Regions from separate parts of the Streptomyces sp. NPDC053069 genome, predicted to be linked through region 1. Evidence: riboswitches for the same ligand, from Rfam matches in the RefSeq annotation. Region 1 holds a riboswitch; the other holds the start of a gene.
What was found. A riboswitch is a leader RNA that binds a small molecule or an ion and turns the genes downstream of it on or off. The one in region 1 is predicted to bind S-adenosylmethionine.

Region 1 (14,188 bases):
GCGGAGTTCAGGTCGGGCAGGGTGCCGGTGTCCCTGGCCCGTACGAGGAGTTCGGTGGTGCCGAGGCTGCCGCCGCCGAGGAAGAGATACGTACAGCTGTACTGCCTGGTCTCGACGACCGCGCCGGTGGTGTCGATCCGGTCGGCGGTCAGGACGTACGACCCGTCGCCCGCCCGGCTGACCGACGTCACCCTCTCCAGGGTGTGCAGGGTGACGTTGCCGGTACCGAGGGCGGCGGCCAGGTAGGTCTTGTCGAGGCTGCGCTTGCCGTGGTTGTTGCCGTAGATGACCTCGCCGGCGAGGGCCGACCTGGTGGCCGTACCGGCGGCCTCCTGCTGCATGTAGCCGAAGTCGTAGACGTTCGGTACGAAGGTGGTCCTCAGGCCCGCGTTGCCGGCGGCCTTCCGGGAGGTGCGGGTGAACCGGTACCACTCGGTGGACTCGAACCACGCCGGGTCGATGGTGTTGACGCCGAGCATGGCGCGGGCGCGGGGGTAGTAGGTGCCGTACATCTCGTCGGCGTCCACGGTCGGGAACTGCTCGGTGAAGTACGGCTTCGGGGGCGTGACCGCCATTCCGCCGTTGACGAGGGAGCCGCCGCCGACGCCGCGGCCGACGTAGACGGACATGTGGTCGTAGTGCACGCGGTCCAGGGCGCCCGGGTAGGGACTGATGTCCTTGTTGACCACGTCCAGCCACAGGAAGGTGGCGAGCGGGGCCTCGGTGCGGGTGCGGAACCACATGGAGCGCTGGTCGGGGGCGGCGGTGGAACAGAACACCTTGCCGTCGCCGCCCGCGGTGTTCCACAGGCGGCCCATTTCCAGGACGAGGGTGCGGATGCCGGCCTGGCCGAGGCGCAGGGCGGCCACGGCGCCGCCGTAGCCGGACCCCATGACGATCGCCGGGGCGTTCTCGACTGTGCCGGGCTGTGCCGCTCGGGCCGACTGGAGGCCGATGCGGGTGAAACCGAGGGCGGCCGCGGTCTGCAGTGCGGCCATTCCGAGTATGTGACGCCTTGTCAGCTGACGTCTCATCAGGTTTGCTGTCATGGGCGCAGCATGGGCGGATTATCGGGTTCCGCCAAGGGCCGCCGCAGGAAGGGGTGGGGACTCGTCGTCGGCGGCTGCGGGTTGTCTGTGGCTGGTCGCGCAGTTCCCCGCGCCCCTTGCGGGGCGCTGCACTACAGCAGAGCCTTCAGCCGCTCCGCCAGCAGGTCCCAGCGCCACCTCTCCTCGACCCACTGGCGGCCGCGCTCGCCCATGCGGCGGCGCAGCTCGGGGTCGCCCAGGAGAGTCACGATCCGCTCTGCGGCCTCCGTCGGGTCGCCGCCCCTGACCACCCATCCGGTCTCCCCGTCGAGCACCGCGTCCGGGGCCCCGCCCGAATCCCCCGCCACCACCGGCAGGCCCGTCGCCGACGCCTCCAGGTAGACGATGCCCAGCCCCTCCACGTCCAGGCCGCCCCGGCGGGTTCGGCAGGGCATGGCGAACACGTCGCCGGCGCCGTAGTGGGCGGGGAGTTCGGACCAGGGGACGGCGCCGGTGAAGCGGACGGAGCCGCCCACACCGGTCTCGGCCGCCAGCCGCCGCAGATCGCGCTCGTACGGCCCGCCGCCGACGATCAGCAGGACGGTGTCGGGCTCGGCGGCGAGGATGCGGGGCATGGCCCGGATCAGGGTGTCCTGGCCCTTGCGCGGGACCAGGCGGGAGACGCAGACCACGACCGGGCGGTCGGTGAGGCCCAGGCGGGCGCGGATCTCGTCGCCGCCGGAGTCGGGGTGGAAGGTCTTCTCGTCGACGCCGGGCGGCAGCTGGACCATGCGGCTCGCGGCCTGCGGGGTGAGCGCGGTCGCGATGCGGGAGCGGGTGTACTCGCCCAGATACGTGAGCGTGTCCGTGGAGTCGCCGATCCGGCGCAGCAGGTGCCGGGCGGCGGGCAGCTGGGCCCAGCCGGCCTCGTGACCGTGGGTGGTGGCCACCAGCCGCTCGGCGCCGGCCCTGCGCAGTGCGGGCGCCATGAGGCCGAGCGGGGCCGCCGCGCCGAACCACACCGAGGTGCACCCGTGCTCGCGCAGCAGCTGCACGGCCCGCCGGGTCGCCTGCGGGGTGGGCAGCAGCATGGTCGTACGGTCGCGTACGACGGTGAAGGGCTGCTCGGCGTCGAAGGCGGCCGTGGCCGCCGCGCCCTCCCGGCCGCGCTTCCAGGTGGAGGCGTAGACGACCAGCCGGCCGGGGTCCAGGCGCAGGGCCATGTTGTGCAGGAAGGCCTGGATGCCGCCCGGCCGGGGCGGGAAGTCGTTGGTGACGATGAGGGTCTTGTGCATCGCTGCCGACCCTACCCAATGGGCCGGGCGCGGCCGAGTCTGTGGCAGGCGCACAGCCGGGCAGGACATCATGGTCCGCGACGCGTCAATCGAAGCGGGAATCGAACGGCAGGGGAGCACGTGGAGACGAAGGGCACCGCGCGGTCCCTGGCATGGCTGCTCGCGACCTGGGGCGCCACCCGCGCGACGCTGCTGCTGTGCGTCTTCCGGGTGTTCGCCTTCCCGGGCCCGGACGTCACCGCGGACGTGTCGGTGATCTACCGGGGCTGGTACGAGGTACTGCGGCAAGGAACGTTTCCGCTGGACGACGTGACGTGGCAGTACCCGCCGGCCGCCGCCCTGGCGATCCGCTCCCCCGACGCCCTGCCCTTCCTGTCCTACGCGCACGCCTTCTACGTGCTGGCGTTCCTCGCCGACGTGGTGGTGCTCGCGCTGCTGCTGGGTCCGGGCCGGCGCCCCGGCCGGTCGCTGCACGGCGCCTGGGTGTGGGTGGCGGGCGCGGCGCTGCTCGGCCCGACGGTGTACGCGCGCTACGACGTGATGGTGACCGCGGTGGCCGTGGCGGCACTGCTCGCCGGGGCCCGGCGGCCCCGGGTGATGGGCGCGCTGGCCGCGTTCGGGGCGCTGCTGAAGGTGTGGCCGGCGCTGCTGCTGGCCGGGGCCGTACGGCGGCGGGCGTGGGCGTCGGCGGCGGTGACGGGGGCCGGGCTGGCGGCGCTGTTCTCGGTGTCCATGCCGGGTGCCTTCGCCTTCCTGACCTTCCAGCGGGAGCGGGGCACCGAGGTGGAGTCGCTGGGCGGCCTGGCCTTCCATGTGGCCCGGCACTTCGGCTGGCCGGGCGAGGTGCTGCTGAACTACGGGTCGGTGGAATTCCTCGGCCCGTACGTGGACCAGGTGAGCGCGGCGGCGCTGGCGCTGACCGGGGTCGCACTGGGCTGGCTGCTGCTGTGGCGGCTGCGGGCGGACCTGACGGCGCCGCACATGCTCGCGGACGCGGCCTTCACCGCCGTCCTGCTCTTCACGGTCACCAGCCGGGTGATCAGCCCGCAGTACCTGGTGTGGCTGATCGGCCTGGCCGCGGCCTGTGTGTCGTACCGGGCGAGCCGGATGGGGGCGCCCGCGCTGCTGGTGATGGCCGCGTCCTTCGTGACGGTCCTGGAGTTCCCGCTCGGCTTCTCGCACGTGGTGGTGAGCGACCGGTACGGCGTCCTGCTGATGGCGGTGCGCAACGGCCTGCTGCTCGTGGCCTCGCTCTCGGCGGCCCGCCGGCTGTGGTGCTCGACCGTGCCCCCGGCCCCCGCCGCACCCGTGCCGCCCCGGCCCGTCCGGCCCCGGCAGACCCCGGTCGGCTCCTGATGTGGGCGGTGTGGATCGCGGGGGCCTGCCATACGGAGTGGAAGGCCGCGACGCTCAGCCGAGCTGTGACCTGACGTACTCCCGCCACCGCTCGGTGAACGCCTCCGGAGTGGTGCCGAGCACCTTCTTCAGCGCGTCCTCGACCGCGCCCGCCCGCCTCTCGTGGGCGCCCACGGCGCGGTAGAAGGCGCCGAGCCGGGCCGTACCCCAGTGCGCGGCGATCATCCGGCAGGCCAGCCAGCCGCCCTCGTACGCCTGCGCCAGCTCGGCCGGGTCGCTGGTGAAGCCGAAGTCGTTGTCGGAGGGCAGTTCCGTGGGCGCGTGACCGTCCCGGACGGCGCGGGTCAGTTCCGGCGCGGCCTCGGTGGGGGTGCGGCCGGTGCCGAGGTAGCCGATCCAGTCCGCGTAGCCCTCGGAGAGCCACAGCGGGGTGGCGGCGGTGGTCTGCGCGCGGGTGGCCACATGGGTGGTCTCGTGGGTGAGCACCACCTGCTTGCCGACGTCACCGAGGACGGCGTACGCCTCCGGGTTGACGACCACCCGGTCCGCGGGCGCCCGGCCGGACCCTCCCGCCTCACCGGTGGTCACGGCCGCGATGCCCCGGTAGTTGGCGGCGGGCGAGCCCAGCAGGCCCCCCATGTCCTTCAGGGACCGCGGGACGAGGACGACGACATGGCGGCTCCAGCCGGTGCCCCAGGCCCGGGAGACGGCCGGGACCGCGCGGTCGGCCAGAGCCGCGTAGCCGCTCAGCCCGGTGGCCGTCAGGCCGGTGCCCAGCACCAGGCTGTGCGCGCCCCGCACGGCGGTCACCGGACCCTGGTCCCACAGTTGCTGCCCGGCTCCCTTCGCCGGGCTGTCGGAGGTGACGTACCACTTGCCGTCGGCGGTGCGGCCGAGGGTGAGGGTGCGGCGGGCGTCGACCGGGGCCTTGTCGTAGCCCGCGACGCGGTAGTTCAGGTCGGCGTCGGCGGTGGCGCCGGAGGAGGTACGGCGCACGGCGGTGACCTTGTAGCTCCAGGAGGCCAGCGGGAGGGCGCGCAGCCGGGTGTACTCGCTCGGGACGCCCGTCGCGTCGTACGCCGTGCCGTCGTGGCCGAGGAGGGCGGCGGAGCGCCGGTCGAGCAGGTGCTGCACCTCGGTACGGGCCTCGTCGGTCCCCGTACCGCCGCACCCGGCCAGGGACAGCAGCAGAGCGAGGCCCACGGCCCCGATGCTCCACCCCCGTCTGCGACCAGCCATTTCCCGATCGTAACGGCGAGCGGCGCGGTCAGGGCCGGGTCACCGACGAGATCGGCATCATCCCGACCGGGTCGTAACGCACCGCAGCCCCCGGATAGGGCGCGTGGATGACCTGGCCGTTGCCGACGTACATCCCGACGTGGCTGGCGTCGGAGCGGTAGACCACCAGGTCGCCGGGGCGGGCCTCGGACAGCGGGATCTGCCGGCCGACGAAGCGCTGCTCCTGCGAGGTGCGCGGCAGCTGGATCCCGGCGTGCGCGTACGACCACTGCATCAGGCCCGAACAGTCGAAGCCCGTGGGGCCGTTGGCACCCCACACATACGGGCGGCCGAGGGCGGAGCGGGCCGCGGCCACCGCGGCGGCGGCACGGGCGTCGGGGAGGACGGGACCGGTCAGGTCGGGAAGGTGCAGGTCGAGGCGGTCGGGGCCGTCGGAGCGCGAGACCCGGTCGTAGGCGGCGCGGTCGGCGACGGGCATCGAGTTGAGCAGCCGCCGGGCCCTGGCGAGCTTGGTCTCCACGGTCCGCTTGTGCGCGGCCACCGCCTTGCGGCTCTTCTCCAGCGCGCCGAGCTTCCCGGCCGCCTCCGTGCGCTCCTGGGTCAGATCCCGCAGCGCGGAGCGCAACTCCCGCAGCCGCCCGACCTGCTGGACGCCGATGCGGTCGAGGGTGGACGCCTTGTCGAGATAGCCGCCGGGGTCGTCGGAGAAGAGCAGCGCGACGACCGGGTCGACGGCGCCCGCACGGTACTGGGCGCCCGCCAGCGAACCGAGCTGCTCACGCAGGCCGTTGATGCGCTGCTGCAGCCGCGCGACGTGCTCCTGGGCGTCGCGCACCTCGCGGCGCAGCGTGCCCGCCTGCTCCTGGGCCTTGTCGTAGGCCTGGGTCGCCTGCTCGGCCTCCTGGTAGAGCCGGTCCACCTCGGCACGGGTGTCGCCGCGCGGCGCCGCGTGCGCCGGTACGGCGCCGAGTGCGGCGGCCGCGGCCGACAGCACACACAGAGCGGCGGCGCCCCGGTCGAATCCGGACGAGGCAAGGCGGCGATGAGACCCCACGGCAGTCCTTCTGCTGGCGGACGGATACCGCTCCCCCGGCGCCTGGGGACGGGGAGGCCCCGGCGCCGGGGAAACGCGGCAGACAGTAGCCGCAGGGAAGGGCGCCGAGCCAAGGCCGGCGACGGCACAAAACGCCGCCGCCCCGCCGCTGACGCAGGTCATGGGCGGGGCGTGGAGTCAGCCTCGGTCCGTGGGATTCGCCCGTTCGGACGTCACCGTGTGCGGGTGCCGCGGGTGCCTCAGTTCACCCGGACGCCGAACTGGAACGGCATGTCGGCCATCGCCTCGTAGCGGACCACGGCACCGGTGTGCGGGGCGTGCAGCACCTGGCCGTTGCCGGCGTAGAGGCCGACGTGGTGCAGGTCGCCGTAGAAGAAGACCAGGTCGCCGACCTGGAGCTGGCTCATGGAGAGGTGGGGGCCGATGGTCGCCTGGGCCTCGGAGGTGCGCGGGATGGAGACGCCGGCCTGGGCGTAGGCCCAGGAGGTCAGGCCCGAGCAGTCGAAGGAGGACGGGCCGGTGGCACCGTAGACGTAGGGCTTGCCGATCTGGCTCTGGGCGGCGGAGAAGGCCGCCCCGGCACGGCCGGAGGCCGGCGGGGTGTCGCCGAGGTGCACCCGCTCGCTGGAGGAGCGGTCGGCGCGCTGCTGCTGGGCGGCCAGGTCCGCCTTCTCCTTGGCCGTCAGGGTGTTGAGCAGCTTCTGCGCGTCGGCGAGCTTGCCCTGGACTTCCTTCTTCTTGTTCTCCAGCTCCGTGCGGGTGGCGGAGAGGTCCTTGAGCTTCTCGGTGGCCTCGGCCCGCTCCTGGGCGAGTTCGCGCTGTTTGTCCTGGATCTTCTTCAGCGCGTCGACCTGCTGGGCGCTCAGCTGGTCGAGGGTGGAGGCCTTGTCGAGGAAGTCGTCCGGGTTGGAGGACAGGAACAGCTGGACCGAGGGGTCGATGCCGCCCGTGCGGTACTGCGAGGTGGCCAGCGAGCCCAGGCCGTCGCGGAGCTTGTTGAGGTCCTCCTGGCCCCGGGCGACGTTGTCCTGGATCGTGGATATTTCCTTCTGCAGCTTCTGCTGCTTGTCCTTCGCCCCGTTGTACTTCTCGGTGGCCTGCTCGGCCTCCTCGTACAGCTTGTCGACCTTGGCCTTGACCTGGTCCTTGCTGAGCTTCGGCGCGGCGTTGGCGGCGTTCGCGCTCAGCACGACGGCTGCGGCGGCTGCGGTGGTCAGCACGGTCACGCGGGCGCGACTCTGCTGTTTGGGTCGACGGTGGGACGCCACGGAGGACGAACTCCTTCTTGTGAGTGAGTGAGTGATCACCCGTTCGGAGGTTCGAGCCCAGACCCTAGTGACCCAGTTGTGATCAGTTCAAATCCTCTCACCAGAAAATCCCATCACGCAATGCATTCTTTGCACAGAACTCACATGCAGTGATGCGCGCTTGACCCTACGTTGCGTGACGATACGGCCAATTCGGGCATTGAGTCTGCCCGTTGGACCTTCAGGACAGTCGCTTGAGAAGCACCGCAGACGCGACCGGTCGGGCACCGGCCTTGGCGACCCCGTCGGCCACCTCACGGTCGGTGGAGGCGACGATGACCGGACGGCCCGGCGGCTCCGCGCGCACCAGCTGGCGGATCAGCTCGTCGGCCGTGACCCCCGGCTTGGAGAACAGCACCCTGACCCCGCGCGGCGGTGCGAGCAGCACCGGGGCGGCCAGTTCGGCGCCGTCGAAGACACAGGTCACCTCGGCACCGGTCTGGGCGGCGAGCGCCGACAGCTGGCCGAGCAGCCTCAGCCGCTGCTTCTCCAGCGGCATCTGCGGATAGCCGGTCTTGGTGACGTTGTAGCCGTCGACCACCAGATGCGCCTGCGGCAGCGCGAGCAACTGGTCGAGGATGGCCGGATCGTGCTCGGACAGGGCGCGCGCCGCGATGTCCTTCGGGGTCATCCGTCCGGGTTCGACCGCGTCGACCGTCTCGGCGGGCCGCACGGACACCGGCGGCAGGGCGAGTTCACGGCGCAGCCCCTGGGCGGCCTCCAGCAGGGTGTCCAGCAGCAGCCGGACCCGCATGTCCTCCACGCTGCGGCCCTCACGGGCCGCGCGGCGGGTGGCCTCCAGCGTGGCCTCCGCCTCGCCCAGGCGGGCCTTGAGCCGGCGGGACTCGCTCTCGGCGGCCGACACCTGCAGGTGCGCCTCCGTGCGTACGGCGTCGATCTCGCCCCGGGCCTTGCGCAGGGCGGCCTCGCCCCGTTTGACGTCACTGAGGGCGGCACGGAGCTTACGGTGCAGCGATTCGGCTTCCCTCCTCGCCGACTCCAGCTCCGTGCGCAGCCGTTCGGTCTCGGCGCGGGTCTGGTCGCGGGCCTGGGCCAGCTCGGCACGCAACCGCTCCAGCTCGGCCCGGCTCTCCTCGTCCGCCCGCTCGGCGTCGGCGCGCTGGGCCTCCTCGCCGGCCGCGGTGACCAGCTTCACCCAGCCCGGCGGGCGCAGTACATAGGCCGCGGCCGCCACGTCGAGCGGGTCCGCGGCCGGGGGCGGGGAGCCGGAGTCGAGAGCGCCGGCGAGTTCCGGCTGGGCCTCTCTGAACTTCTCTCCGATCCGCTGCCGGAAGAGCGGATCCGTCTCCAGCGCCGCCGCCATCGCGTTCCCGGCGAACTTCGCCCGGCGATTGGGGGCGAACCGGGCGTACTGCCGTAGCTGGGCGGGCAGTTCCGCCACGGTCAGCCCGCCGAAGCCGTCCGAGACGATCTGCACGACCCTGCGGCGCACGCCGTCGGGCAGCGGACGGTCAAGCACCTCAGCGGTGCCGTCGCCCGGCCCCCCGCCTGTGGTCTCCACCATCCGTCACACCCCACTATGTCTGTTTACTTCTCCGCGGCCGCTCCGCTCAGGAGCCGGCGCCCGGCCTGTCCACGAGCTCCACCTGGTCCACCGCGTTGCACCAGCGGCAGCGCACCGATTCGATGGTCTCACTGACCACCTCGCGCTCCTCCACCGTCGGCTCGCCCGCCAGATCGAGGTGGACGTACTCGACGACCTTCGAGGAACGGGTCACGTCGAACCGGGTGAGGTTGCCGCACAGGGTGCAACGCCACCGGGTCTTCGCGGTCGGCAGGGGAACCGTCATCGTGGCTGTCCGCTTCCTTCTCGTCTCGCTCCCGCGCCGCCGGCCGACGCGTGTGGCCGTAACCCTACGGCCTGCCGGGGACTCGCCGCCCGTCCGTCCGCGGCGGCGAGGCGGTCTGTCGGGTTGCGTCCCGTTACGTCATGCTCTGTGTTCATGATCAGCGAGTGGAGCACGGCGGCCGGCAGGGCCCTCAGAGCGGTCCGGAGCGCGCCGGCACCGATGACATACGTCCTCATCGGCCTGTGCTGTCTGCTGTTCGTCCTGGGCCCGGCCTCGGGGCTCGTGCCGGGGTACGGCTCCGGGAGCGCGCTGCTCGCCGCGCAGCGGGCGTACTTCCGGCGCTGGGGCGTGGTGCCGTCCGAGCTGTTCGCCGGACCGGCGCACGCGGCCCTCACCCCCGCCACGGCCCTGTTCGTGCACGGCAGCTGGGTGCATCTGCTCGGCAACATGCTCTTCCTCTTCGTCTTCGGCGGGATGACCGAGGAACGGATGGGCCGGGTCGAGTTCACCCTCTTCTACGTCGGCTGCGGCTACCTGGCCCTGCTGGGCTACGCGGCCGCCAACGCCGCCTCCGAGCAGTCGCTGGTCGGCGCGTCCGGGGCGATCTCGGCGGTCCTCGGAGCGTTCCTGTACCTGTTCCCACGCGCCCGCGTGACCAGTCTTCTCCCGTTCCTGTTCTTCCTGCCGCTGCGCTTCCCGGCGTGGGTCGTGCTGCCGTCCTGGGCGGCGCTGCAGTGGGCGGCGGCACGGCAGGCCTCCGACGGCCCCGGGGTGGCGTATCTGGCCCACCTGGTCGGCTTCGGCCTGGGCTTCGGCTACGCATGGGTGCGCTATGGCCGTACGGCTAGAGTGAAGTCCGCCCCAGCTCCGGCACCCGAGGGAGAGAACCAGCCGTGATCACCGCGATCGTCCTCATCAAGACCAGCGTGGACCGGATCCCCGAGATCGCGGAACAGATCGCCGCGCTGGAGAGCGTCAGCGAGGTCTTCTCGGTCACCGGCACCTACGACCTGATCGCCATGGTCCGGGTCGCCCGGCACGAGGACCTGGCCGAGGTCATCCCCGGCCGAATCAGCAAGATCCCCGGCGTGGAGGCCACGGACACGCACGTCGCGTTCCGCACCTACTCCCAGCACGACCTGGAGGCCGCGTTCTCGATCGGCCTGGACAACTAGGGGCTGCGCCGCTCAGGCGCGGGCGCCGCCCCGAGGCCTGCTTCACACCGCCGGGACGCAGCGGCCCTCCTCCGTGCGGTACGTCCACTTCGCACCGTCGGTCACCAGCTCCCGTACCGCCGTCACGAAACGCTCCACGTGCTCGTCGGGCGTTCCCGCGCCGAAGCTGACGCGGATGGCGTTGAGGGACTTCTCTCCCGGGGCGGCCTCGGGAGCGCCGCACTCGCCCTGGGCCTGGGGGTCGCTGCCGAGGAGGGTGCGGACCAGGGGGTGGGCGCAGAAGAGGCCGTCGCGGACGCCGATGCCGTACTCGGCGGAGAGCGCCGCGGCGAAGTGGGAGCTGTTCCAGCCCTCCACGACGAAGGAGATGACGCCGACGCGCGGGGCGTCGTCGCCGAACAGGGACAGCACCTTCACCTGCGGGACCTCGGCGAGGCCCGCGCGGACCCTGGCGACCAGGTGCTGTTCACGGGCGACCAGGGTGTCCCAGCCGGCCTCGGTGAGTGCCTTGCAGGCCGACGCGATGGAGTAGGCGCCGATCACATTGGGCGACCCCGCTTCGTGCCGCGCGGCGCTCTCGTGCCACTCCACGTCCACGCCGCCGTCCTGACGCCGGGTCACCTTGCGGCTGGCGCCGCCGCCCGCGAGATACGGCTCGGCCGTGCGCAGCCAGTCGGCGCGGCCGGCCAGGACACCGGAGCCGAACGGGGCGTACAGCTTGTGGCCGGAGAAAGCGACCCAGTCGACGTCCAGGTCGCGGACCGACACGGGGTGGTGGGGGGCCAGCTGGGCGGCGTCCAGGACGATGCGGGCGCCGTGCGCGTGCGCCGTCGCCGCCAGTTCGCGCACCGGCCACAGTTCGCCGGTGACATTGGAGGCGCCGGTGACGCAGACCAGGGCCGGGTCGTAGGGGTCACGGTCGGCGAGGGCGCGCTCCAGGGTCTCGACGGCCTGCTGCGGGGTGCGCGGGGCGTCGAGGCAGGTGACCTTCGCGTCCTGCCAGGGCAGCAGGGAGGCGTGGTGCTCGGTCTCGAAGACGAAGACCTGGCAGTCGGCGGGGAGGGCGCGGGCCAGCAGGTTCAGGGAGTCGGTGGTGGACCGGGTGAAGATCAGCTGGTCGTCGGTCCGGCAGTCCAGGAACTCCGCGACCGTCCTGCGGGCGTTCTCGAACAGGTCGGTGGAGAGCTGGGAGAGGTAGCCGGCGCCGCGGTGGACGCTGCCGTAGTACGGGGCGTAGGCCGCCACGTCGTCCCAGACACGCTGCAGGGCGGGGGCGCTGGCCGCGTAGTCGAGGGCCGCGTAGGTGACCTCTCCGCCGGTGACGAGCGGGACGGTGACATCCCTGCCCAGAACCGGCAGAGGGGCACAAACGGACTGGTCGGCGGCAGCGGTGAAGACGGACATGAGGGAACTCCCGTGAGACATACGCCCTGGGGCGCAGGAAGAAGAGAAAAGGGTGTGCGGAGGCGGGGCTCGGCGGCCCTATCGCATTCGCTTGCTCACGGAAGGCTCCCTCGAACGACCAGGACCCCTGGTCCCGCGCTTCAGAAGCGCGCGAGGGGTCCGCGCTTGCCGTAGACCTCGCTGCCTACGGCCTGGTCTTCACCCGGGGCACCCCGCCACGGACGGAGGGTTGCCGGACAGCCGGCCGGGGCCGAATGACTGTCACTCATGACCTGGTCAGGAACGTACGTGAAGTGATCGCGGTCCCGCAACCCGTGTCCGAATCGCGGGACCGCACCCTGTGTGTCTCAGGCGTTGCTGGCCGCCACCCAGCGCTCCAGCGTCCGCTTCGCCGCACCGGAGTCGATCGACTCCGCCGCCCGGTCCATCCCGGCCCGCAGCTGCTCGGCCAGCGGCGCGTCCGTCGGCCGCAGCGCGACGAGCGCCGCCGCCGAGTTCAGCAGCACCGCGTCCCGTACGGGCCCCGTCTCACCGTCGAGCAGGCGGCGGGCGACCTCCGCGTTGTACGACGCGTCCGCGCCGCGCAGGGCCTCCACGGGGACGAGGTCGAGGCCGACGTCCCGCGGGTCGAAGGACTCCTCGGCGACCTTGCCGTCCCGGACCACCCACACCCGCGAGGTGGCGGTCGTGGTCAGCTCGTCCAGGCCGTCGTCGCCGCGGAAGACCAGGGAGGAGTTGCCGCGCTCGGCCAGGACACCGGCCACGATGGGCGCCATCCGAAGATCCGCCACCCCGACGGCCTGGGACCGCACCTTCGCGGGGTTGGTCAGCGGGCCGAGCACGTTGAAGGTCGTGCGGATGCCCAACTGGCCGCGCGCCGCGGCCACATGGCGCAGTGCCGGGTGGAACTTCACCGCGAAGCAGAAGGTGATCCCGGCCTCCTCGGCGACCTGCGGGACCCGCTCCAGCGGAAGGTTGAGATTGACGCCCAGCTTCTCCAGCACGTCCGACGCACCCGACGCCGAGGACGCGGCCCGGTTGCCGTGTTTGACGACCTTCGCCCCGGTGCCGGCGACGACGATCGACGACATCGTGGAGATGTTCACCGTCTTGGCACCGTCACCGCCCGTGCCGACGATGTCCACGGTCCGCCCCGGCACCTCGATCACGTTCGCGTGCGCGTACATCGCGCGCACGAGCCCGCTGATCTCCTCCACCGTCTCGCCCTTGGCGCGCAGCGCCACGGCGAATCCCGCGATCTGCGCGTCCGTCGCCTCGCCGCGCATGATCCGGTCCATGGCCCATGCCGTGGCGTCCGCGCTCTGGTCGCGGCCCTCCAGCAGGGCGTTCAGTACCTCGGGCCAGGAACGGCCCGCCGCGGTGTCGCCTCCAGCGGGGGTCACAGCGCTCATCAGCCGCTCCTGGTGTCGTAAGGGACAGTGTGATCCCACCCTATCCAGCCACGGAGACGGCGAAGGGCCCCGTCCGCAACCCGGACGGGGCCCTTCAGCGTGTGTGGCGACGCGGTGATCAGTGGTGGCCGTGGCCGCTCGTGATCTCCTTGTACTCCTCGACGGTCGGCTTCGGGATCTGGTTGTCCTCGCCGTAGTAGGCGTTCGACAGCTTGACCCGGAGCTTCTCCGAGGCCGGAACCTTGCGCTCGACACCGTTCTCGTCGACCGTCGGGCCGATCTCGGCCGGCGCGTACTGGTGGTGAGCCGTGAGGGTGTGCAGCTGCTCCTGGCTGAGCGGCTCGTGCACCTCGATGAACTCACCGTGCGGCAGGCGCTTGATGATGCCGGTCTCGCGGCCGTGCAGCACCTTGTCGCGGTCGCGGCGCTGCAGGCCGAGGCAGATCCGCTTGGTGACGATGAACGCGACGACCGGTCCGACGAAGAAGCCGATCCGGACGAACCAGGTGACGGCGTTGATCGACAGGTGGAAGTGGGTGGCCCACAGGTCGTTGCCACCGCCGACCAGGCCGATCATGTAGACCGTCACCCAGGCGACACCGAACGCGGTACGGGTCGGGGCGTTGCGCGGGCGGTCCAGGATGTGGTGCTCGCTCTTGTCGCCGGTGATCCAGGACTCGATGAACGGGTAGACGGCGATCGCCGCCAGGACGAGACCGAAGAGCACCAGCGGGATGAACACGCCCAGGACCAGCGTGTGACCCCAGAGGTTGATCTCCCAGCCCGGCATGTAGCGGACCAGACCCTCGGCGAAGCCCATGTACCAGTCGGGCTGGGCGCCGGTGGACACCTGGTCCGGACGGTAGGGACCCATGGCCCAGATCGGGTTGATCTGGGCGACCGCCGCGATGGCCGCGATGACACCGAAGACCAGGAAGAAGAAGCCTCCGGCCTTGGCCATGTAGACCGGCAGCAGCGGCATGCCGACGACGTTCTTCTCGGACTTTCCGGGACCCGCGAACTGCGTGTGCTTGTGGTAGAAGACCAGGATCAGGTGCGCCACCATCAGGCCGAGCATGATGCCCGGCAGCAGCAGGATGTGGATCG
Region 2 (14,188 bases), on a different contig from region 1:
GGGGTCGTACTCCGGCCAGCCGGGATCGCCGGTCCGGGCGAACGACGTCCAGGCACCTCTCATGAACGCTGACAGCCGCTCCGCCTCCGGTGTGGGCCGCCCGCCGGGGAAGAAGCGGCCGTCGGGGTCCGCGCCGTACGTGCCGAAGAGCAGCGGGACGTCCAGGGCGTGGCAGGCACCCAGCAGGCCGTCGCTGCCGGGGGCGGGCCAGGTCAGTTCACAGACGTGGGCGCGGCCGCCGCCCGTGTGCTGGGCCTCCGCGAGGCGCAGACTCGGCAGCGCGAACAGCCAGTCGGTCTGGACGCGCTCGTAGAGCTGCTCCGGGGTGGCGTCGGGGAAGGCCGATCGGTAGGCGCTCTCGCCCGCCTCGCCGCCCGGTGCGTACAACCGCAGGGTCGCTCTCGCGAGGTCGTCCGTGATCTTGCCGAGTCGGCCGGACATGACCAGGAACAGGCGGTACTCGTCGCGGTTGTGACCGACGAGCAGCTCCACCTCCCGCGCGGCGCCGGAGGCGAGCGCCTGCCAGGGGGTGCGGGGGAGGATGTCGCCGTCGACGACCGGGGCGAAGGGAACGGTGGTGGGGGCCGCCTGGCCCCACCGGGTGGCGTGCCGGGGCATCTGCGGGCCCAGCGCCGCACCCGCTTCGACGAGCTGCTGCGGGTCCACCGCCGCCAGGTCGGCCGCCGTGGGCTCACGGCCCGCCTCCGCCGCCAGGGCGGCCGCGATGTCGCGGGCCAGATCGGCGGAGAAGAACGTACCGGGCACGCTCTGGGCCACCGCGCGGCGGAACAGGCCCCGGGCACGGGGCATCGCCAGCAGTGAGGCGATGGAGCCGGCGCCCGCCGACTCGCCGAAGACCGTCACCCGGTCGGGATCGCCGCCGAACGCGGCGATGTTCTCCTGCACCCATTGCAGGGCCGCCACCTGGTCCAGCAGGCCGCGGTTGGCGGGTGCGCCGTCCCAGAGGGCGAAACCCTCCATGCCCAGGCGGTAGTTGAAGGTGACGACCACGACGTCGCCTTCGCGGGCCAGGTGCTGCGCGTCGTAGCCGGGCTGGCCGGCGTGGCCCGTTCTGAACGCGCCGCCGTGGATCCACACCATCACCGGGCGGGCGGCGGACGGGTCCGGGCCCGGGGTCCAGACGTTGACCGTGAGCCATCCCTCGTCCTGCGCGGCGAGCCGGTCCGTACGGCCCAGGATGCCGGACTCCTGCGGGGGCGGCGGGCCGAACGCGTACGCCTCCCGGGTGCCGTCCCAGGGGCGGGGCGGGCGCGGGGCCTGGAAGCGGGCCGCGCCGACGGGGGGTTCGGCGAACGGTATGCCCCGGAACACCGACAGGCCCTGCTCCGTGAGGCCGCGCACCGCGCCGGAGGCGGTGCGCACCACGGGGCCGTCGGTGTCCGGGGCGCCGGTCTCCCGGGCCCGCGACTCGCTCGTCGTCATACTCGCTCCTCACTGGTCGTCAGAGGAACGTACGGCGGCGGCCACAAGTGCCCCACCGGCGCGAGGACTTCGAGGGAGGAATTCGGGAGACGGATTCGGGAGACGGATTCGGGAGGGAATTCAGCTGAGCGTCTTCAGCGAGGCCGCGTCGTAGGGCTTCAGCTCGTCGAAACGGTCGGAGAGCACCTTGGCCGCCCACTCCGGGTCCTGCAGCAGCGCGCGGCCCACGGCGACCATGTCGAACTCGTCGGCCTCCAGACGGTCGAGGAGGTTGTCGATGCCCTTGACCGGGGAGCCCTCGCCCTGGAAGGCGTTGATGAAGTCGCCGTCGAGGCCGACCGAGCCGACGGAGATGACCTGCTTGCCGGTGAGCTTCTTCGTCCAGCCGGCCAGGTTCAGGTCCGAGCCGTCGAACTCCGGCAGCCAGTAGCGGCGGGTGGAGGCGTGGAAGACGTCGACGCCGGCCGCGGCGAGCGGGGTCAGGATGGCCTCCAGCTCCTCGGGGGTCTCGGCGAGCCGGGCGGTGTAGTCCTGCTGCTTCCACTGCGAGTAGCGGAAGAGGATCGGGAACTCCGTGGAGACCGCCTCGCGGACCGCCGCCACGATCTCCGCGGAGAACTTCGTACGGGCCACCGGGTCCCCGCCGTAGGCGTCGGTGCGCCGGTTCGTGCCCTCCCACAGGAACTGGTCGAGGAGGTAGCCGTGGGCGCCGTGGATCTCCACGCCGTCGAAGCCGATGCGCTCGGCGTCGGCGGCGGCCTCGGCGAACGCGCCGATCACGGCGTCCAGGTCCTTCTGGGTCATCGCCTTGCCCGTGGGCTCGGCACCCGCGGTGACCAGGCCGGAGGGGCCGACGGCCGGGGCGTCCGGGAAGGGGGCGTCGCCCTGCTTGCGGACCATGCCGATGTGCCACAGCTGCGGCACGATGGTGCCGCCCGCCGCGTGTACGTCCTCGGCGACCCTGGCCCAGCCCGCGAGCTGCTCCTCGCCGTGGAACCGGGGCACGCGGTCGCTCTGCCCGGCCGACTCGTGGCCGACGTACGTCCCCTCGGTGACGATCAGCCCGACACCGGCGGCAGCGCGGCGGGCGTAGTAGGAGCGCACGTCCTCGCCGGGGATGCCGCCCGGGGAGAACATACGGGTCATCGGCGCCATCACGATCCGGTTCGGAACGGTGAGACCGTTGAGCGCGATCGGGCGGGACAGGACCTGGGCCGCGCGGGAGGCGGGAGTCGTGACGGTCACGGGAGGGGCTCCTCAGAAGCAGGGCTTACCGACTGGTATGTGCATGCGCATTGTTGCACCGACTGAAGCAACGCCATAGGACCCATCCCACATTCCCCGACGGCACCCCAAAGTATGTCCACATCAAGTATCTTGACGTCGAGATTGATTGGACGGCAGGACAGCGGGACTGCAGGAACGGGGGCTGGACATGCGCCGGGGCAGGCGGGAAAAGGGCAGCGGGGACGGGCTGATCGCGCAGCTGCGGCAGCCACCGGGCGGGCGGGACGCGCGGATCATGCTGCTCGCGCAGTGCGTGGACCGGACCGGTACGGGTGTGTGGGCCGCGGCGTCCGTGCTCTACTTCACCTTCGTGAGCGGGCTGGACGCCGGCCGGCTCGGACTGCTGCTGGGCGTGGGCGCAGTCGCCGGGATCGCCGGGTCACCGCTCGCCGGACGGGCTGCCGAGCGGCTGCCCGTACGTCACCTCCTGATCGGCTGCCATCTGCTGCGCCTGGGCACGATGGTCCTGCTGCTGGTCGCCGACGACCTCGTCACCCTGCTGCCCGTGGTCGCGCTCACCAGCCTGGGAGAGCGAGCGGCCAAGACGCTGGAGATGCTCTTCGCCACCCGGGCCGCGGGTGAGCGGCGGACCACCTACCAGGCACTGTTCCGCAGCGTGGCCAACGCCGGTTACGCCGTCGGCGCGGGCATCGCCGCGCTCGGCCTCGGCGTGGGCACCCCGAACGCCTACCGCGCGCTGATCCTGGCCAACGCGCTCTCCTACGTCCTGGCCGCCGCGCTGGTCTGGCAGACCCGGGAACCGGCAGGCCACGGCCTGGTCGTGGCACACAGCAACAACAGCACCAGCACCTCTGAGGCACCGGGGCCCTCCACTCCCACCCCCTGGCGTGACCCCGGCTACCTGTTCTTCGTCCTGCTCGACATCCCGATGAACCTGGACGACTCCGTTCTCAACGTCGGGCTGCCGCTGTGGCTGGTGCACCACACCAGCGCGCCGCACGCGGTCGTCCCCGCGTTCCTGGTGGTCAACACCGTGCTGGTCGTGGTCCTGCAGCTGCGGGTCTCGGCATGGGCCGAGGGCCCGCGCAGGGCGGCTGCCGCAGTGGGCTGGTACGGCGTGACGCTGCTCGCCTGCTGCCTCGTACTGGCGACCGCCACCGGTGGCGCGGCATGGTCGGCCTCACTCGCCATGCTCGCGGCCGCGCTGCTGGTCACCCTGGCCGAACTGCTGCGCTCGGTGAGTTCCTGGGAGCTGGCGGTCGTCCTGGCGCCGCCGCGTGCCCGGGCTTCCTATCTGGGCGTGGCCGGGATGGCGCAGTCGGTGCAGAAGTCGGTGGGGCCCCTGCTGCTGACCGGCGCGGTGATGACGGCCGGTCCGGTGGGCTGGCTGGCGCTCGGTGCGGCCGTCACCGGGCTGAGCGTGGTGCAACGGCAGGCCGGCCTGCGGCGGATGGCGGCTCTCGCCGCGCCGGCGAGCGACTCCCGGACACGCCCGAGGGCGGCACTCCCTGCCACTGACAGGGAGTGCCGCCCTCGGTAAGGACGTTGATCAACCGGAGGCCGGAGCCCCGGGGTCGATCAGAAGTCCATGTCACCGCCCGGCATGCCGCCGCCGGCCGGCGCGGCGGCCTTCTCCGGCTTGTCGGCGATGACGGCCTCGGTGGTGAGGAACAGCGCGGCGATGGAGGCGGCGTTCTGCAGCGCGGAACGGGTCACCTTCGCCGGGTCGATGATGCCCTCGGCGACCAGGTCGACGTACTCACCGGTCGCGGCGTTCAGGCCGTGGCCCGGGGTCAGGTTGCGCACCTTCTCCACCACGACGCCGCCCTCGAGGCCGGCGTTGACGGCGATCTGCTTCAGCGGGGCCTCCAGCGCGATGCGCACGGCGTTGGCGCCGGTCGCCTCGTCACCGTCGAGCTCCAGCTTCTCGAAGACCTGGGAGGCCTGCAGCAGGGCCACGCCACCACCGGCGACGATGCCCTCCTCGACGGCGGCCTTGGCGTTGCGGACGGCGTCCTCGATGCGGTGCTTGCGCTCCTTGAGCTCCACCTCGGTGGCGGCACCGGCCTTGATGACCGCGACGCCGCCGGCGAGCTTCGCCAGGCGCTCCTGCAGCTTCTCGCGGTCGTAGTCCGAGTCGCTGTTCTCGATCTCGGCGCGGATCTGGTTGACGCGGCCGTTGACCTGCTCGGAGGAGCCGGCACCGTCGACGATGGTGGTCTCGTCCTTGGTGATGACGACCTTGCGGGCGCGGCCCAGGAGGTCCAGGGTCGCGTTCTCCAGCTTGAGGCCGACCTCCTCGGAGATGACCTCGCCGCCCGTGAGGATGGCGATGTCGCCGAGCATGGCCTTGCGGCGGTCGCCGAAGCCCGGGGCCTTGACGGCGACGGACTTGAAGGTGCCGCGGATCTTGTTGACGACCAGGGTCGACAGGGCCTCGCCCTCGACGTCCTCGGCGATGATCAGCAGCGGCTTGCCCGACTGCATGACCTTCTCCAGGAGCGGGAGCAGGTCCTTGACCGAGGAGATCTTGGAGTTGGCGATGAGGATGTACGGGTCCTCCAGCACCGCCTCCATGCGCTCCATGTCGGTCGCGAAGTAGGCGGAGATGTAGCCCTTGTCGAAGCGCATGCCCTCGGTGAGCTCCAGCTCCAGACCGAAGGTGTTGCTCTCCTCGACGGTGATGACGCCTTCCTTGCCGACCTTGTCCATGGCCTCGGCGATCAGCTCGCCGATCTGGGTGTCGGCGGCGGAGATGGACGCGGTGGAGGCGATCTGCTCCTTGGTCTCGACGTCCTTCGCCTGCTCCAGCAGGGCGGCGGAGACGGCCTCGACGGCCTTCTCGATACCGCGCTTCAGGGCCATCGGGTTGGCACCGGCGGCGACGTTGCGCAGACCCTCCTTGACCAGGGCCTGGGCGAGCACGGTCGCGGTGGTCGTACCGTCACCGGCGACGTCGTCCGTCTTCTTGGCGACTTCCTTGACCAGCTCGGCGCCGATCTTCTCGTACGGGTCCTCGAGCTCGATCTCCTTGGCGATGGAGACACCATCGTTGGTGATCGTGGGGGCGCCCCACTTCTTCTCGAGGACGACGTTGCGGCCCTTGGGGCCGAGCGTCACCTTGACGGCGTCCGCGAGCTGGTTCATGCCGCGCTCGAGGCCGCGCCGCGCCTCCTCGTCGAACGCGATGATCTTGGCCATGTGAAGTGGTCCCTCCAGGACTGGGGGTGATTCCTTCGGACCGCGCCCGCGCCCGCGACGGACGGCTCGCCGACCACGTGGTTCCTTGCCCCACTTGGCCTGCGGGCCTCACCGACCCGGTCCTTCACTGTCACTCTCACCTTCAGAGTGCTAACGCCAATGATTAGCACTCGGCATGGTCGAGTGCAAGCGGCTCAGCGGGATCAGCCTGGGGCGAACGGGGGCACCCCGGACACGGCGAAGGGCCCGCACCCTGTCCGAGGTGCGGGCCCTTCGTGCGAAAAACGTTCAGGCGGTGACGCGAACCATGTCGGCCTGCGGGCCCTTCTGGCCCTGCGAGATCTCGAACTCGACCCGCTGGCCCTCTTCCAGGGTGCGGTAGCCGTCCATCTGAATCGCGCTGTAGTGGACGAAGACGTCCGCACCACCGTCGACCGCGATGAAGCCGTACCCCTTCTCCGCGTTGAACCACTTGACGGTGCCCTGAGCCATGCCTAACTCCCCTATTACTGGCCCTTGCACAGATCCACACTTCGCGGACCCGGGTCAGACCTCACCCCCCATTGGTCGGGGGCGTGCGCCGGAACGCGTCGACCGCGGCTGAATGTATCTGCCCAACTGCCCTCTGCAACAGGTCAATCGGACGAGAATTCCGGACGCGAACGGTCCGGAATGTGGTGAGAATTCACCAGACTTCGGGGCAAGTCGGGCCCCGTAAAGGTTACAAATGCCGCATAAAACCCCCGCACTTTGGCTACTTCTTGCGGGGTCTGCGGCATGAAATCCAGGGCTTTCGACCCGGGGGCCGCGGCCAGGTTCCCCAACTGTACCGCGCTCAATCACGCAGAATTGCCCCCTCCGCTTCTCTCACGGAGGGGGCAATTCCATGAACAATGGGTAACTGAGGTTACCCAAGGTAACGATCAGCCGCCGGCGACCGCCGGAATGATGGAGACACCGGCGCCGTCCGGGGTGGCGGTCTGAAGGCCCTGCTCGAAGCGGACGTCGTCGTCGTTGACGTAGACGTTGACGAAACGGCGCAGCTTGCCCTGGTCGTCCAGGACGCGCGCGGCGATCCCGGTGTGGTTCTTCTCCAGGTCCTCGATGACCTCGGCGAGGGTCGCACCCTCGGCGGCGACCTCGGCCCGGCCGCCGGTGTAGGTGCGCAGGATGGTGGGGATGCGAACGGTCACGCTCATGCGAGGCCAGCCTCTCGGAAGGAGTCCAGGGTCGGGCGGATGGTGGCGGTGACGCCGGTCCCGGCCACCGCGTCGAGGGTCTTCAGGCCGTCGCCGGTGTTGAGGACGACCGTGGTCTTCGCCGGGTCCAGGACGCCGTCCTTGAGCAGCTTGCGGGTGACGCCGACGGTCACCCCGCCCGCCGTCTCCGCGAAGATGCCCTCGGTGCGGGCCAGCAGCTTGATCGCGTCGACGACTTCCTCGTCCGTGACGTCCTCCACGGCACCGCCGGTGCGCCGGGCGATGTCCAGGACGTAGGGGCCGTCGGCCGGGTTGCCGATCGCGAGGGACTTGGCGATGGTGTTCGGCTTCTGGGGCCGTACGACGTCGTGGCCGGCCTTGAAGGCCGTCGACACCGGGGAGCAGCCCTCGGCCTGCGCGCCGAAGATCTTGTACGGCTTGTCCTCGACCAGGCCGAGCTTGATCAGCTCCTGCAGACCCTTGTCGATCTTCGTGAGCTGAGAGCCGGAGGCGATCGGGACCACGATCTGGTCGGGCAGCCGCCAGCCCAGCTGCTCGCAGATCTCGTACGCGAGGGTCTTGGAGCCCTCCGCGTAGTAGGGCCGCAGGTTGACGTTGACGAAGCCCCAGCCCTCGCCGGCCGGGTCGCCGATCAGCTCGGAGCAGAAGCGGTTCACGTCGTCGTAGTTGCCCTCGATGCCGACCAGCTCGCCGCCGTAGACCGCGGCCATGACGACCTTGCCCTGCTCCAGGTCGTGCGGGATGAACACACAGGAGCGGAAGCCGGCCCGGGCGGCGGCGGCGCCGACGGCACCGGCCAGGTTGCCGGTGGAGGAGCAGCTCAAGGTCGTGAAGCCGAAGGCGCGGGCGGCCTCCAGGGCCTGGGCGACCACGCGGTCCTTGAAGGAGTGCGTCGGGTTGCCGGAGTCGTCCTTGATGAACAGGCCGCCGCTGACACCGAGTTCACGGGCGAGGTTGTCGGCCTTGACGAGGTGGGTCCAGCCCGGGTTCAGGTTCGGCTTGTCGGCCACGTCGGCCGGGACGGGCAGCAGCGGCGCGTAGCGCCAGATGTTCGCGGGACCCGCCTCGATACGGCGGCGCAGCTCTTCGGTGTCGTAGCCGGAGAAGTCGTAGGCGATCTCCAGCGGGCCGAAACACTCCTCGCAGGCGAACACCGGGCCGAGCGGGACGCGGTGACCGCACTCGCGACAGCTCAGGGCCGCGGCGGGACCGAGGTCGACGGTGGAACTGCTGGTGCTTGCAACTGTCTGCACAGCCATGGAGGCGAGGCCCTTTCTCCTCATCTTCCTCACGACGCATCTCGCCGTGAGACGGATTTGGCACCTTCCCTAGCCGGGAGCCTCGCCACGTCAACGTGACAAGAACCGACTGGAGGGTTGCCGGGGCTTCAACGGGCCGTGTCCCTCTGCCCCTCTGGATGAGCGGTATGCGGTTGTGGACGCCCCTGACCCCCGACATGCGATGGTCACCGGCGTTGTTCAAGACTGTAACCGACGGCCAGGACAGTTGAGATAGTCGTCCGAACCGCGAGATGGATCACACGGTTCACCCGTGTGGTCACGAACAGTGAGGAGTCGCAGACCGTGCTGGAAGAAGTCGAGCGCTGGCTGGCCACCCGCTCCTGGTCCGTGACCGATCGCCCTCTCCACCGGATCCTGTCCGCCAAACAGCGCACCGGCCAGACCATCAGCGTGGTGCTGCCCGCGCTCAACGAGGAGGAGACGGTCGGTGACATCGTCGCGGTCATCCGTCACGACCTCGTGGAGCAGGTGCCGCTCGTCGACGAGATCGTCGTCGTCGACTCCGGCTCCACCGACCGCACCTCACAGGTCGCGGCCGCCGCGGGCGCCCGGGTCGTTCACCGCGACGAGATCCTGCCCCGCATCCCCGCCGTCCCCGGAAAGGGTGAAGTGCTCTGGCGCTCCCTGCTGGTGACCGGTGGGGACATCCTCTGTTTCATCGACGCCGACCTGAGGGAGTTCTCCTCCGACTTCGTCTCCGGAATCGTCGGCCCGCTGCTCACCGAGCCGGACGTGGACCTGGTCAAGGGCATGTACGACCGTCCGCTCGGTACCGCCGGCGGGCAGGGCGGCCGGGTCACCGAGCTGATGGCCCGCCCGCTGCTGAACATGCACTGGCCGCAGCTGTCCGGTTTCGTGCAGCCGCTCGGCGGGGAGTACGCGGCCCGCCGCTCCCTGCTGGAGCAGCTGCCGTTCCCCGTCGGCTACGGCGTGGAGCTGGGCATGCTGGTCGACGCGCTGCACCTGGTCGGGCTCGACGCGCTGGCGCAGGTGGACGTCGGTGTGCGCAAGCACCGGCACCAGGACGGACAGGCGCTGGGCCGGATGGCCGCGGCGATCTACCGCACGGCCCAGCTCCGGCTGGCCCGGGGGCATCTGATCCGGCCGTCGCTGACCCAGTTCGAGCGGGGAGAGGACGGGTTCGAGCCGCGCACCTACTCGGTGGACACCGAGGAACGGCCGCCGATGGCGGAGATCGCGGAGTACGCCGAACGCAAGGTGGCCTGAGGCCGGGTCCGGTCTGCGTCCGGATCCGGTCGGAGTTCGTATACGGCTGCAGCACGGGGCGTAGCCGTACGTTTGAGCGTTTCCAGGCCGGGCTAGGTTGAGGACCATGGCTGCCACGCAGGGTGCTGAGGTGCTGGTCGCGTCCAATCGCGGCCCGGTTTCGTACACGGTGGACGGGAACGGCTCGCTGCACGCCAGGCGGGGCGGCGGCGGGCTGGTCTCGGGACTGTCGGCCATCGGGTCCGACGCGGGCTCGGTGTGGGTGTGCGCCGCGCTCGGCGACGGCGACCGGGAGGCCGTACGGCGTGCGGACGGCGGGCTGCTGCCGGCCGAGGACACCGGCGGGCAACGGGTGCGGATGCTCGACATCGACGCGGCCGTGCACGCGGACGCCTACAACGGCATCGCCAACTCGGTGCTCTGGTTCGTCCACCACATGCTGTACCAGACCCCGCTGGAGCCGGTCTTCGACACGGAGTTCCGGCGGCAGTGGGCGTCGTACGAGGTCTACAACCGGGCGTTCGCCGAGGCGCTGGCCCAGGAGGCGGCCGAGGGGGCGGCGGTGCTGGTGCAGGACTACCACCTGTGCCTGGTGCCCGGGATACTCCGTGAGCTCCGCCCCGACCTGCGGATCGGCCACTTCTCGCACACGCCGTGGGCGCCGCCGGAGTACTTCGCGCTGCTTCCGGACGACATCCGCGAGCAGTTGCTCGCCGGCATGCTCGGGGCGGACCGGGTGGCGTTCCTGACGCGGCGCTGGGCGGACGCGTTCCGGGACTGCGCGCAGGCGGTCCTGGGATCCGGGAGGTCCGCGGAGGCGCGGATCGGGGTGCACGGACTGGGAGCGGACGGGGACTTCCTGCGGCGGCGCGCGCACGAGCCGGACGTCGCGGAGCGGATGGCGGCGCTGCGGGAGGAGATCGGCGAGGGCCGCAGGACCATCGTCCGGGTCGACCGCACCGAGCTGTCGAAGAACATCGTGCGGGGTCTGCTGGCGTACCGGCAGCTGCTGGAGGACCACCCCGAGTGGCGTGAGCGGGTGGTGCACCTCGCGTTCGCGTATCCGTCGCGACAGGACCTCGCCGTGTACCGCGACTACACCGCCGCGGTGCGGCGGGTGGCCGAGGAGATCAACTCGGCCTACGGCACACCGGGCTGGACCCCGGTCGTGCTGCACGTCAAGGACGACTTCGCGCGCTCCCTGGCCGCCTACCGGCTCGCCGACGTGGCCCTGGTCAACCCCATCCGGGACGGTATGAACCTGGTCGCCAAGGAGATCCCGGTCGTCTCCGACGAGGGCTGTGCGCTGGTGCTGTCCCGGGAGGCCGGGGCGTACGAGGAACTGCGTGCCGACGCGCTCGTGGTGAACCCCTACGACGTGCTGCAGACCGCGCGGGTCCTGCACGAGGCGCTGTCCCTGCCGGACGCGGAGCGGGCGGAGCGATCGAAGCGGCTCGCTGCCGCCGCCACCGCGCTGCCGCCCGCTCAGTGGTTCCTTCAGCAGCTGCGGGCGCTCCAGGAGCTTCAGTCCAGCTGAGCCGCCAGCGTCCGCAGCAGACGGACGACGCCGGCCGGGCCGTCCACGACCAGGTCCGCCCGTTCCGCCAGTTCGGTGACCTCCGTGCTGCCGCTGCAGACCAGGAGGCCGGGGACGCCATCGGAGCGGAGTTCCTCGACGGCCGCGAAGGCCGGGAGGTCACCGAGGTCGTCGCCGGCGTAGAGGACCGACTCGGCGCCGGTCCTGCGGACGTACTCGCCGAGCGCCACGCCCTTGTCCATGCCCGGCGGGCGCAGTTCCAGGACCATCCGGCCGGGTTCGACGATCAGGCCGTGGCGGGCGGCGAGGTCGGTGAGGGGCCCGCGCAGGGCCTCGAACGCGGCCTGCGGATCGTCGGCGCGGCGGGTGTGCACCGCGACCGCCCGGCCCTTCTCCTCGACCCATGTGCCGTGCCAGGCTCCGTTGCGGTCCAGCACGCCCGGCAGTTCGGCGCGGGCCGCCGCGACGCCGGGGTGCGGTGCGGGGGCGGTGACGGTACCGGTGACCGCGTCCCAGCGTTCGGCGCCGTAGTGGCCGAGGACGGTCAGGTGCTCCAGGCCGGGGACGCCGGCGAAGCCGCCGTACCGGACCGCGACCCCGGCCGGGCGGCCGGTGATCACGGCGATGGAGGCGACCTTCGGGGCGAGCGCGGCGAGGGCGGGTACGGCCTCGGGGTGGGCGCGGGCCTGTTCGGGGTCGGCGACGATGGGGGCGAGGGTGCCGTCGAAGTCGAGGCCGACGATCGCTGCGGCGGGCTTCGCCAGGAAGGCAGCGAGTCCGTCCCGGCCGGGCTGGGTCCGCGGGGTCGGCAGAGGGTCCATACGTCGACACTATCCAGCGCGGGCCGTGCTCACGCCTGGGGCCTCCACCCGGCTCGGCCGGCCGGGCGGGCTGTCCGGCTTGCGTCGGCTTCAGCGCTCCGTGCGGCGCGCCTGCCTCACCCGTCGCAGACGGTTCACCGTCACCGGGTCCAGCGCCAGTGCTCTCTCGTCGTCCAGCAAGGCGTTCAGCAACTGGTAGTAGCGGACCGGGGACAGGCCCAGTTCCTCGCGTATGGCCCGCTCCTTCGCGCCGGGGCCGGAAAAGCCGCGGCGCTCCAGCGCGAGGATGGATTGTTCGCGGTGGCCGAGTTCCATGCCCGCCACCGTAGCGCCGGGCTGGGACAACCGGCTCAGCTCGCGTCTCCGCTGTCGGCCGCGGTCGCCGTCGCCTGGAGCCGGGACAGGACAGCGGAGGGGCTGCCGCCGGGGGCGACGGCCTGGCCGATGTTCTGCTTCACGGCCGCGCTGACCGCCGCCCAGGAGGTCTTGCCGACGGGATACAGCTCGGAGGTGGGCAGCTGCTCCAGGAAGGGGTGCAGGGCCTGGTCGGCCGGGGAGTCCGACTCGCTCATGGTGTTGGAGGCCGAGCCGGTGACCGGGAGCAGGCCGTAGTCACGGGAGAACGTGAGGACGTTCTTCTCGCTGTAGACGAAGTTGAGGAAGTCGCCTGTCTGCTCGGCGTGCCCGTTCTGCTTGAAGGCCATCATCCAGTCGGTGACGCCCATGGATGCCCTGGCCCTGCCGGTGCGGCCCGGCATCGGCACCATGCCGAACTTCACGCCCTTCTTCTCGGCCTGCTGGATCAGCGTGGGGTGCCCGTTGAGCATGCCGACCTGGCCGTCGGCGAAGGCGGCGAAGGCGTCCGCGCGGTTGAGCTTGCCCGGTGCGACGGGGCCGGTCAGACCCTTGCCGACCAGCTCGTCCTTGAGCCAGGTGAAGGTGTTGACGTTCGGCGCCGAGTTGATGGTGTAGGTGCCGATGTCGTCGGTGTAGCCGGTGCCGCCGTTGCCTCCGCTGAGCAGCCACTGCATGGTCTCGGCCTGGGCCTCCTCGGGGCCGAGCGGCAGCGCGACGGGGTACTTCACGCCCTTGGCCTTGAGCGCCCTGGCGTCGGCGGCCAGCTCGTCCCAGGTGGTGGGCGGGGTGATGCCGGCCTTGGTGAAGAGGGTCTTGTTGTAGAAGAGCACGCGGGTGGAGCCGGCGAAGGGGATGCCGTACTGCGTGTGGTTCCACTGGCCGGCGTCGGAGAGCTGGGAGAGGAAGTCCGCCTGGGTGCGGATGGAGAGCAGCTCGGAGGCCGGGTAGAGCTTGCCGGCGGCCGCGTAGTCGGCGTAGGCGCCGATCTGGGCCAGGTCGGGGGCGTGGCCCGCGGCGACCATGTCCTTGACCTTGGCGTCGACGTCGTTCCAGGAGTACACGCTGACGTCGATCTTCACGCCGGGGTGCTTGGACTCGTACTCCTTGACCAGGGTGTCCCAGTACTTCTTTGAGCTGTTGGCGGCGGAGTCGCCGTAGTCGGCGGCGACCAGTCTCAAGGTGACGTCGGAGGAGCCCGTGCTCCCGCAGCCGCCGAGAACCGCCGTCATGCCCAGTGCGGACACCACCGCGATCGTTCCTGCCGTACGCCGACGCACTGTCAAAGCCCCAACCTGCTGTCTGACCGTTCAATATATGGACACATAAGGTCTACACCACGTAAGTGGACTAGACCTCTTGCGGGTGCGAGGTTCACACTAGGGCCCGTGGTGAGACATGTCATCGCCCTGGACGTGGGCGGTACCGGGATGAAGGCGGCCCTCGTCGGCGACGACGGCGAACTGCTCCACCGCGCCCGCCGCCCCACCGGACGCGAACGCGGACCGGACGCGGTGGTCGCGGCAATCCTCGACTTCGCCGCGGAGCTGCACACCCACGGCGTGGAGCGCTACGGGGAGGCCGCCGCCGCTGCCGGCATCGCGGTCCCCGGCATCGTCGACGAGGAGCAGGGCATCGCCGCGTACGCGGCCAACCTCGGCTGGCGGGACGTACCCCTGCGCGCGCTGCTCACGCAGCGGCTCGGCATCCCCGTCGCCCTCGGCCACGACGTGCGCACCGGCGGCCTCGCCGAGGGCCGGATCGGCGCGGGCCGGGGCGCCGACCGGTTCCTGTTCGTGCCGCTCGGCACCGGGATCGCGGGCGCCATCGGCATCG

Region 2: linked by a shared signal. The riboswitch ahead of thrC (threonine synthase) and the one ahead of ACIGXP_RS19615 (aminotransferase class V-fold PLP-dependent enzyme) in region 1 are both predicted to bind S-adenosylmethionine.

Annotation. Positions count from the first base shown of each region.
Region 1 is NZ_JBITZN010000008.1:6,123-20,310, reverse strand. It holds gene ACIGXP_RS19665 (GMC oxidoreductase) at 1-998, opposite strand, end outside; gene ACIGXP_RS19660 (glycosyltransferase family 4 protein) at 1,181-2,323, opposite strand; gene ACIGXP_RS19655 (glycosyltransferase 87 family protein) at 2,444-3,679, shown strand; gene ACIGXP_RS19650 (hypothetical protein) at 3,734-4,918, opposite strand; gene ACIGXP_RS19645 (NlpC/P60 family protein) at 4,947-5,972, opposite strand; gene ACIGXP_RS19640 (NlpC/P60 family protein) at 6,212-7,240, opposite strand; gene ACIGXP_RS19635 (NYN domain-containing protein) at 7,461-8,804, opposite strand; gene ACIGXP_RS19630 (hypothetical protein) at 8,851-9,090, opposite strand; gene ACIGXP_RS19625 (rhomboid family intramembrane serine protease) at 9,244-9,987, shown strand; gene ACIGXP_RS19620 (Lrp/AsnC ligand binding domain-containing protein) at 9,984-10,265, shown strand; gene ACIGXP_RS19615 (aminotransferase class V-fold PLP-dependent enzyme) at 10,308-11,669, opposite strand; SAM riboswitch class IV at 11,826-11,942, opposite strand; gene trpD (anthranilate phosphoribosyltransferase) at 12,017-13,081, opposite strand; gene ACIGXP_RS19605 (cytochrome bc complex cytochrome b subunit) at 13,200-14,188, opposite strand, start outside.
Region 2 is NZ_JBITZN010000017.1:48,924-63,111, forward strand. It holds gene ACIGXP_RS32145 (carboxylesterase/lipase family protein) at 1-1,443, opposite strand, end outside; gene ACIGXP_RS32150 (NADH:flavin oxidoreductase) at 1,564-2,688, opposite strand; gene ACIGXP_RS32155 (MFS transporter) at 2,879-4,231, shown strand; gene groL (chaperonin GroEL) at 4,270-5,892, opposite strand; gene ACIGXP_RS32165 (cold-shock protein) at 6,181-6,384, opposite strand; gene ACIGXP_RS32170 (MoaD/ThiS family protein) at 6,816-7,091, opposite strand; gene thrC (threonine synthase) at 7,088-8,371, opposite strand; SAM riboswitch class I at 8,389-8,536, opposite strand; gene ACIGXP_RS32180 (glucosyl-3-phosphoglycerate synthase) at 8,696-9,640, shown strand; gene ACIGXP_RS32185 (trehalose-6-phosphate synthase) at 9,771-11,177, shown strand; gene otsB (trehalose-phosphatase) at 11,165-11,998, opposite strand; gene ACIGXP_RS32195 (DUF3263 domain-containing protein) at 12,089-12,313, opposite strand; gene ACIGXP_RS32200 (extracellular solute-binding protein) at 12,349-13,602, opposite strand; gene ACIGXP_RS32205 (ROK family protein) at 13,744-14,188, shown strand, end outside.